One region of the Cytobacillus firmus genome, then DNA from elsewhere that is predicted to be linked to it. Evidence: riboswitches for the same ligand, from Rfam matches in the RefSeq annotation. Region 1 holds a riboswitch; each other region holds the start of a gene.

Region 1 (3,279 bases):
GTTCACCTTCATATTTATTCCCCTCCTATCTGACTAAAAGAGCCGCGCAATTCAACATCTGCGGCTGAAATAGTATATAAGCTATTCAAGAACTCTATTTGGAAAGTGCCCGGGCCCCTGCCATCCGTTTTTTCTGCAGCGATTTCGGCGGCAGAGCCATACACGACCAATGAAGCAGCTGCCGCTTTTACTGGATCCTTTTCAACAGCAGCGAAAGCTCCAATGACAGAAGTCAAAAGACATCCGGCACCTGTTACTTTCGTTAACAGGGGATGGCCATTGTTGACCGAAAAAGTGGAATGTCCATCTGAAACGATGTCCTGTTTCCCTGTAATGACGGTGACTGAACCAAGTTTATTTGCTGCTGACTTTGCAAGATCTGCAGTGCTTCCTTTCGCTTCCCCGGCATCGACGCCCTTAATATTCCATTGCTGTCCTGCTGCATTGGCAATTTCTGCAGCATTGCCTCTTATGATGCTAATATCTAATTTTTCCATTATTCTATTGGCTGTTTCTGTTCGATAAGCTGTCGCGCCGGCACCAACCGGGTCAAAGATTACCGGCACCCCATGCTGATTGGCTGACTTTCCTGCGATAAGCATACTTTTCACTTCTTTTTCAGTCAGTGTTCCCATGTTGAGAACCAGAGCCCCGGCGATTTTAGCCATATCACCCGCCTCTTCATGCGCATAAGCCATTACAGGTGATGCACCAATTGCCAGCAGGCCATTGGCAGTAAAATTGGTTACTACCACATTGGTGATATTATGTACCAGAGGGTTTGACTCTCTTACTTTATCTAATAGACTGCTAAGCTCCTGAATGTTCATTTTAAATCCTCCTTTAATTCATAACTAGTCCGCCATCCACAACCAAATTCTGTCCTGTAACTGCCCTTGCCCAGGGAGAAGCGAAGAAGACTATCGCATCTGCCACTTCTGCAGGATCTGTGACTTTTCTTAGTGGAGTCGAGTTTTCGATAATTTCAAACACTTCCTTAGAGGTCGAAGCACTGGCGTCTGTCGTTTTTAACAAACCGCCTGATACCATATTTGCAGTAATTCCATATTGGCCCAGCTCATTCGCCATATTTCTGGTGAAGCCTAATAAAGCAGCTTTGCTGGTCGTATAGTCATGATAGGGTACAACTGGATGCTGGAATAGGTTGGTGCCGACCGAGATTATCCTGCCAAACTCCTGTTTTTTCATATCTTCAAGACCTGCCTGAACAGTGTTCAATGCTCCCAGAATCGCACCTTCCAGCTGATTTTTGTAATCGTCCCATTTAATTGTTTCTGCATCTTTTTTTAAAACAGGGTCAAATTGAAAATTCACCAATGCATTATTGACTATGGTTGTAATGGGGGCTCCAAAGTGTTCCTTCGTTTTTTCATACATGGATTTCACTTGAACTCTGTCCCGAACATCAGCACGAATGGCAATGGCTGATTCGCCAATTTCCTTCTGCAGAGCATGGGCTTTTTCCTCGCTATGGAAATAGTTAATGACAATTCTCGCCCCTTCTCTTGCGAAAGCTTTAGCTGTTTCTTTGCCCAACCCTCTGCTGCTGCCTGTAATAATAACAATCTGATCGTTAAGATTCATAGAAAATCCTCCTTATTGATAGCCAATACATTTGTTTTGAGAACAAAATAAAAACCAGATCCGAAATTGGACCTGGCTGAATAATCTAAGAGAAAGAACGTCGTTCCCCGCAATTACTACTTTCCTACGCTGGTATAATCCAGATCAGGTCCGAAGGGTAAAAAACAGTCCGGTTTCTTTCTCAGCCCGCGAGCATCGGGCACCCCTAGCAGTAAAACTATTAAGTTGGCTGTTTTCATCTTAGCTTGAAAAGGTAAATCTGTAAAGTCTTGCAATTCTGCCTGTTCCTCTTTAAGGTGTAATTAGAAATACATAACTTGGAGGAATAATAGAATGGCTGAACACCAATTCCATTTAAAAGCACATTGGCCAGGACTTCGGAATAATGTGGGTGAAATTGAAACAGGCGGGCTGAGAACAAAGGTATCTATCCCTCCGGAAATGGACGGTCCTGGAATCGGAACCAATCCGGATGAAATGCTGCTGGGGGCAGCGGCAACTTGTTATATTATTACCCTGGCAGCCATGATGGAACGCAGCCGGCTCGAGAAAGATGACCTGACGATGGAATCAGTCGGTGTTGTGGATGTGACCAAAGGTGTGATTACCTACAGGAAAATCATTCATCGCCCGGTTATCGTGCTGAAGGCAGATGCCGATGAAAAGGACCATGCACTTGCGCGAAAGCTGGCGCAAAAAGCCGAAGCATCCTGCATGATCTCAAGGGCAATTAAAGGGAATGTGGAAGTCGAGTTGCAGGAAACCGTACTTAGATCAAAGATGTAAATCAAAAAACCGGCTTAATAGCCGGTTTTCGTTCACTAAAATGCCCATTTTCTGATTGCCTGTGCAACACCGGCTTCATCATTGGTTCCCGTCACAGCATCGGCTGTTTCTTTCACGATTTCCTGGGCATTTCCCATCGCTACTCCCCAGCCTGATTCCTCAATCATGGCAATATCGTTCAAGCTGTCTCCCATGGCCATTACATTTTCCATCGAAATGCCAAGAAGCTCTGTTACCTTCTGGATCCCTTTGGCTTTATTGATGCCAAGAGCATTGACTTCAATATTGGTTAAGCTTGAGTTAGTAATTTCCAGATCGCCTTTTGACTGCAGCTCCTTATGGATCAGTTCCCTGACTGCGTCATCTGAAATATCAAATCCAAACTTAAGCCACTCATGGTCATGAATATTTTCCGGCATTTCGTTGTTCCATACCCGTTCGCAGCTGGTGGCCCAAAAATTGGTCTTATGTGACTGTGACAAGTTCCACATCCATTCCATAACTTTGGAATCAACGGGAGCTCTTGAAATGGATTCTCCATCTGGGCCAAATATTTCACTGCCATTAACCGTAATTAAATAGGAGTTTAATTCCAGGGAATCGGCATGATCGCCTGCTGTAAGCCTTGATCTTCCGGTGCTCAAAATGACTTCGATTCCTTTCTCCTTTGCCTCTTTTATGGCTGCACGGTTCTCTTCAGGAATTTCCCCTCTGGAATTTAATAAAGTTCCATCCATATCGAGAGCGATTAATTTGATCTGCGGTGGAATTGTTGATTTTGTCATGATCCTCTCCCTTTCTTCTTTTAACACAATAAAGCCATTATATAGTTAGCCCGGCTATCCTTCAAAGACGGTGCTTTTCAGGTGAATATTTTATTGGGAAATG
Region 2 (3,279 bases), 1.9 Mb from region 1:
TCATTTTCTGCGGCACGCTGGCGCAAATACGCAGCGAGATAATCTGCACGTCCTGCTGGTCTGCCGTTAATCTGCCGGGTCACATTCAGCTGGCCATGGAAATCATTGATTCCCAGCAGCTGGACTCTCTTGTATGGTCCTTCTGAGCGATCTTCAATATGGCCATGATAATCCTCAGAGAGGCCTTGCCGATCCCATTGATTTTTTTCTCCCAGAGACATTCCCAGGAAGCTAAATAATATAAGGGAGATAAGTACTTTCATCAATCAACCTCCTGTAATTGTGGCAGGGATAGTATTTGCAGATATTGGGGATTTAATCGTAAGGGGGCTTTTGGGTGGCAAGTAAATGAAAAAATCCTGCTAACCTGCACTTGTTTATCCAATTTGATAAAGGGTAAGTTCATATTAAGAAACATAATACTGCCAAAGGAGATGACAACATATGAAATATAAGAAGCTTTTGCTTTCAGTCCCATTGGGTGCAGGATTATTGTTGGCAGGGTGCGGGACAGATGAACAGGAGCCGCCGCCGGAAACGGAAGATGTGGAATTGGAAGATAATCAAATGGAAGAAAACAATAATGAAGATAGTGAAATGCAGGATCCAGGCACATCAGAGGAGTCGGATATGGAGGAACCCGGCATGAATGAAGAATCTCCACACGATGAAGAAAACATGGATGAAAGTGATATGGATATGAACGATGGGGGTTCTGAAGAGAACTAATTGATGATACACATCTAATACATGTAGAAAAACGTCTGCTAATGGCAGGCGTTTTTGTATGTTTTTTCAAGAATTTGAATGTCTAAGCCGTGGAGTATTCAGCTGCAGGAATACAAGTGATCTAGCGGGAAAAACGGAAGCTTTTTCATACACATTATAGAAATCCCTTTTATTTGTTTTCAGAATTATGTATACTAAAATAGAATTAAATAGCAATAACTAGGGGTGCCCAATAGCTTGGGCTGAGAAAGAAACGCGCTAAAGTTTCTTGACTCTTTGGACCTGATCTGGATTATACCAGCGTGGGGAAGTTAGAATGTGCAAAGGTTTCTTTGTGCAAAGACATCTGCGGTTAAGCCGGTCCATCATTATGTGGACCGGCTTTTTTACATATCTTGCACTACCTCGGTTCCAGGTCTCGTCCTTATATTTTTTAATAAGGGAGAGATGATCAATGACTGCAAGTTCTTTAAATCAGGAGAGTATTTCTATTATGTCGAGCTTTACTGGCAGCAAAAAAGTATATGTGAAGGGATCCAGGACTGATATAAAGGTTCCGGTGCGGGAGATAGTATTAAGCCCCACTGCCGGAACGTTTGGTGAAGAAGTCAATGAGCCGGTTCGTGTATATGATACGAGCGGACCATATACGGATCCTCAATATACGGCAGATCTAAAGAAAGGGCTTCCCGCTCTGAGAAGCCGGTGGATTCAGGAACGGGCGGATGTAGAAGAATATGATGGGCGGAAAGTAAAGCCCGAGGACAATGGCTACCTCAATGAAGATGATCCGCGTGCCAATCATAAAGTCTTTCCTGGCTTAAACCGCAAGCCATTGAGAGCGAAAAAAGGGAAGAATGTCACCCAGCTTCACTATGCCAAAAAGGGAATTATTACCCCGGAGATGGAGTTTATAGCCATTCGGGAAAATATGGAGCCGGAATTTGTGCGGTCTGAAGTAGCAAGAGGGCGGGCGATTATTCCTTCCAATATCAATCATCCTGAGACAGAGCCAATGATTATCGGAAGGAATTTTCATGTGAAAATTAATGCGAACATTGGAAACTCGGCTGTTTCATCCTCTATTGAAGAAGAGGTAGAGAAAATGACATGGGCCACACGCTGGGGCGCCGATACGATTATGGATCTTTCAACTGGAAAAAATATTCATACAACACGTGAATGGATTATCAGAAATTCTGCCGTTCCGGTCGGTACCGTTCCCATTTATCAGGCACTTGAAAAGGTTAATGGCATTGCTGAGGATCTTACTTGGGAAGTATACAGGGATACCTTAATCGAACAAGCAGAGCAGGGGGTTGACTATTTTACCATTCATGCAGGTGTCCTTTTGAGGTATGTACCGCTGTCAGCAAAACGCTTGACCGGAATTGTGTCGAGAGGCGGATCCATTATGGCCCAATGGTGCCTGCATCATCATAAAGAGAACTTTTTATATACACACTTTGAAGAAATCTGCGAGATCATGAAAGCTTATGATGTGGCCTTCTCCCTGGGGGATGGACTGCGGCCGGGATCGATTGCAGATGCAAATGACGAGGCTCAATTTGCAGAGCTCGAAACACTTGGGGAGTTGACGAAAATTGCCTGGGAACATGATGTACAGGTAATGGTCGAGGGACCTGGCCATGTTCCAATGCATTTAATCAAAGAGAATATGGATAAACAATTGGAAATCTGTAAAGAAGCACCATTCTATACACTCGGACCCCTTACGACTGATATAGCTCCGGGATACGACCATATTACCTCTGCAATCGGGGCTGCCATGATAGGCTGGTATGGGACGGCAATGCTTTGCTATGTTACCCCTAAAGAACATTTGGGTTTGCCGAATAGAGACGATGTCCGCGAGGGTGTCATCACGTATAAAATTGCCGCTCATGCTGCAGATCTGGCTAAGGGACATCCTGGAGCGCAAAAAAGGGATGATGCCCTGTCAAAAGCCCGTTTTGAATTCCGCTGGAGAGATCAATTCAATCTTTCCCTGGATCCTGAGCGCGCTTTGGAATTCCATGATGAAACACTGCCGGCTGAAGGGGCAAAAACAGCTCATTTTTGTTCCATGTGCGGGCCAAAATTTTGCAGTATGAGAATTTCTCAGGATATCCGGAATTATGCAAAAGAGCATCAGCTTGAAACCGACGAAGCGATACAAAAGGGACTGGAAGAGAAAGCTGAGGAATTTAATAAGGCCGGGGGAAACATTTATCAGTAGTCTTTTTATAGTTTAATAGAAATTATATCCGCTGGGGGTGCCTGTTTGCAGGCTGAGATTAAAGCAAAAGCTTAAGACCCTTGGAACCTGATCTGGCATGAATTCCAGCGTAGGGAAGTGGAGTATCGGGTCTATATTCCAGGGCCTCATACCCCGCTTTCTATTTAGAAGGTGGTTTTTTATTTGCACAAAATTAAAAATAGCATGGGAGCATCCTCTATGAAAAAGTGTCTGCATGTTATATCAGATGGAAAGCTTTCTCTAGAGGCCTTTGCTGAAATAGCAGGTGAAGTAGAACCCTTTGCAGACAA
Region 3 (3,279 bases), 1.9 Mb from region 1:
GCTGATGTAACCATAAAGGATCTTATTGATCAGGATATCGCCGAAAATACGGACTTGTATTCAAGAGTCCATGGCAAGCCTGATCCGAACATTGATTTCAGAAGGGTACCAAACCAGAATATCTTTTTTAGCCGGTTCGCAAAGTCATTAACAACAGAACTGATTCCAGGAGATGTTAAGAACCTTCAGCAATGGCAGCCGGGTGATATTGTGGTTTTCCTTTCTCCTAAATTCGACCATGTGGCTTTCATATCTGACAAACGGACTAAAGATGGCATTCCATACGTAATACATAACTCCACCCCATTTGCAGCAGAAGTAAAACTATCTTCTTTTAAGACTCCCATTACCGCTCACTACAGATGGGATTTTGAAAAAACGCCTGCACTGCCATAAAGCAGATGCAGGCGTTTTTCTTATTAAATAAGAAAGTATAAAATTTTGAACTTCGATAACTCTCTAGCGCAAGCAGCCTGCACATCGAGGTGTCGAGGGTGAGCGAGTCGCTTACGCTTTTCTATCTGACTGCTGCCGGATTGCCCGCCGGCCACTCTTCGCAGGTATAAGCCATCTCCCAGAAACCAAGCTCCAGCTGGCAGCTTTTTCGGAAAGCATCCTTCATTCGCTGCCTTTCTTCCGGTGATGCCGCTTCAGCAAGTTCATCCAAACGGTTTCTCATATTCATGGTCACAGCTTCGACTCTAAGGTTTGCATAAAAAGAAATCCACGGATAAAACGGATGGTTCTCATCTGGCTCATATTGCTTCATGAGCTCAAGCCCAATTTCCCAATAAGTCCATGGGCAAGGCAATAATGCAGCGAGTATTTCACCCATGCCGCCTGTATGGGCATGATACATCATATGCTTTACATAATGATCGGCTGTCGGCGGAAGCGGATATCCCTGCAATGCTTCGTAATCCACCCCAATCTGCTGGCAAAAATTATGGTGGGGGTGTACTTCGCTGTTCAATACAAATTCTATTTGCTGGTTAAAGTATGCAATATCCTTACGTTCAGCTGACTTTGAAATCGCAATTCCGTAAATATGCATGAACGCATTCAAATACTCAAAGTCCGCTTTAATGTAATGAGCAAGCGCCTCTTTCGGCACATCCCCTCTCCCGATCCCCTGAACAAATGGATGTTCAAATATCAGCTGAAACAAATCTTCATTTTCCTTGCGCAGAATTTCTGAAAAAGTCATAAAAAATAGCCTCCTTAATTAAATACAGAAGCTGCCGGGGAAAAAGCATGAGGATATATAATGAGGTCCTCACTGCTTCCCTGCGCTGGCATTATCCAGATCAGGTTCCAAGGGACCAAGGAAAAGCTCCTTATCTCAGCCGTAGCGCCCCTAGCAGTTTTCTAACATTTTTAATTGTTTTTTTATCGATTGTCTAACTTGACGTTTTTCGCTCATACATTTTGGATCTCGCCCATAACTCTTGAAAATCGCTCATAAAGTCAGATTGCTATGCTGCTCTCCCTTACTCTGCTAACCAATCTTACTTCTCCAGCCCAAAATCATCACATATTCTGAACCAAATTCTTCTCTTTAACCTTCGCTAACACCAACCAGCCTATCGCCGCACCGGCAATGCTGCTGACCAGAAACGGCGGCACAAAGAAGAATGCACCAGCTTCACTGCCCATGAGAAATTTTGCATACGGAACAGCAAACAATGCTCCGATTATACCGGTGCCCAAAACCTCGCCAGCGGCAGCCCATATTTTCCGGCCGAATTTCAAATAAAGGACACCAGCCAAAAACGCACCGATCATGCCGCCTGGAAACGCAAGCAGCGTCCCGAATCCAAGCATATTACGCAGCAAAGCAATCATAAAAGCAATGGCTGCTGCCGGCAGTGGTCCAAGAGTCACCGCGGCCAATACATTTACCGCATGCTGAACCGGATAGGCCTTGGCTATACCTGCCGGAAACCAGAGCAAATGGGATCCCAGTGTCCCAATCGCCGTAAATAGTGCCATCGTAGTCAACAATCGGGTTCTGTTCATCTAAACCTCCTTTCTAAAAGGGCAGCCTGATTGCTTATCTGGATGAGAAGTATGTATACAAAAAAGCCAGATCCCCACAAAGGACCCGGCTTGGTTTAAGTATATGAATCGACATATTGTCAAATCCTACTTCCCTCCGCTGGCATTAACCAGATCAGGTCCATAAGAGTCGGAAAGCTATAAGCGCTTTCCTCTCAGCCCGCACATTCGGGGCACCCCTAGTAGTTACATAGATATTTAATTTGATAAGCTATTTCAAGCTTAACAAATTATTCCGGCACTGTCATCAAACTTTTAACTTATATACTTCTCTTGATGCACTGGATTAAGCGCTCTTCAATTTCTGCTGCGAAGCTTTGAACAGATTCGTCATTGATTAGCTCAATCATACTTGTCGGCTTAGGCATCCCAATTTTCGTTTTGCCCTTGTCTTCATAGACGACAATTTTACAAGGCAGGAAGTAGCCGGCCATTTTATTCTGTGTTAAAACGCGATGTGCTTCATTCGGATTACATACCTCTAACACATGGAATGCCTCGTTATATTCCAAGCCTTTTTCCTGCAGCTTCTCCTGAACATTAAACTGCCATAGAACTCCGAACTTTTCGTCCTTCAGACTTCCTTCCAGTGAGGATATCGCTTCTTCAATTGATTTTTCGGTTTCAGCTGTGTAATCGAACATAACTGCATCTCCTTTAGTAATGGCATATTAATAATGTACCCCTATAGGTATACTATTAAACACAGTCTCAACTGTCAACAACCCAGAATTTTTTTAAGAAGGTTTTATCGAATTAACCGCAGACCAGCAATATCCTTTAAATTCCCCACCCCCGCAAGAGACAGAGACACTTTTGTTTCTTCTATAAAGTTGGCAAGCACTTTTTCAACTCCTTCCTGCCCGCCAATGGCCAAGCCGTACACATACGGCCGCCCCAGACAAACGGCGTCAGCTCCCAGTGCCAGAGCTTTAACCACATCTGAGCCTCGGCGAATGCCGCTGTCAAACAATACTGGAATCCTTCCTTTAACTTCCTTCGCAATCGGTTCAAGCGCATCAATCGCCGCAATCACTCCATCAAGCTGTCTGCCGCCATGGTTGGAGACAATGATACCGTCTATCCCTCTTTCAACGGCCAGCCTGGCATCCTCAGGGTGGAGAATGCCCTTTAATAAAATGGGCAGGCTGGTTTTCTCTTTTAATCTGGCAATATGTTCCCAGCTTAATGTTGGATGATGAATATTATCAAGGATTCCCT

Evidence for each region. A riboswitch is a leader RNA that binds a small molecule or an ion and turns the genes downstream of it on or off. The one in region 1 is predicted to bind thiamine pyrophosphate.
Region 2: another riboswitch for thiamine pyrophosphate. It lies ahead of thiC (phosphomethylpyrimidine synthase ThiC); the one in region 1 lies ahead of NAF01_RS12060 (3-oxoacyl-ACP reductase).
Region 3: another riboswitch for thiamine pyrophosphate. It lies ahead of thiW (energy coupling factor transporter S component ThiW); the one in region 1 lies ahead of NAF01_RS12060 (3-oxoacyl-ACP reductase).

What each region holds. Positions count from the first base shown of each region.
Region 1 covers NZ_CP098323.1:2,367,034-2,370,312, forward strand. Annotated here, with positions in the region: gene thiD (bifunctional hydroxymethylpyrimidine kinase/phosphomethylpyrimidine kinase) at 1-12, opposite strand, end outside; gene thiM (hydroxyethylthiazole kinase) at 15-830, opposite strand; gene NAF01_RS12060 (3-oxoacyl-ACP reductase) at 844-1,605, opposite strand; TPP riboswitch at 1,710-1,822, opposite strand; gene NAF01_RS12065 (OsmC family protein) at 1,939-2,391, shown strand; gene NAF01_RS12070 (Cof-type HAD-IIB family hydrolase) at 2,427-3,176, opposite strand.
Region 2 covers NZ_CP098323.1:506,892-510,170, forward strand. Annotated here, with positions in the region: gene NAF01_RS02685 (bifunctional metallophosphatase/5'-nucleotidase) at 1-263, opposite strand, end outside; gene NAF01_RS02690 (hypothetical protein) at 445-729, shown strand; TPP riboswitch at 941-1,055, shown strand; gene thiC (phosphomethylpyrimidine synthase ThiC) at 1,184-2,968, shown strand; TPP riboswitch at 2,992-3,101, shown strand; gene tenI (thiazole tautomerase TenI) at 3,188-3,279, shown strand, end outside.
Region 3 covers NZ_CP098323.1:439,975-443,253, reverse strand. Annotated here, with positions in the region: gene NAF01_RS02270 (DUF1287 domain-containing protein) at 1-396, shown strand, start outside; gene tenA (thiaminase II) at 518-1,207, opposite strand; TPP riboswitch at 1,268-1,369, opposite strand; gene thiW (energy coupling factor transporter S component ThiW) at 1,531-2,019, opposite strand; TPP riboswitch at 2,134-2,249, opposite strand; gene NAF01_RS02255 (DUF302 domain-containing protein) at 2,319-2,702, opposite strand; gene NAF01_RS02250 (alpha-hydroxy-acid oxidizing protein) at 2,807-3,279, opposite strand, start outside.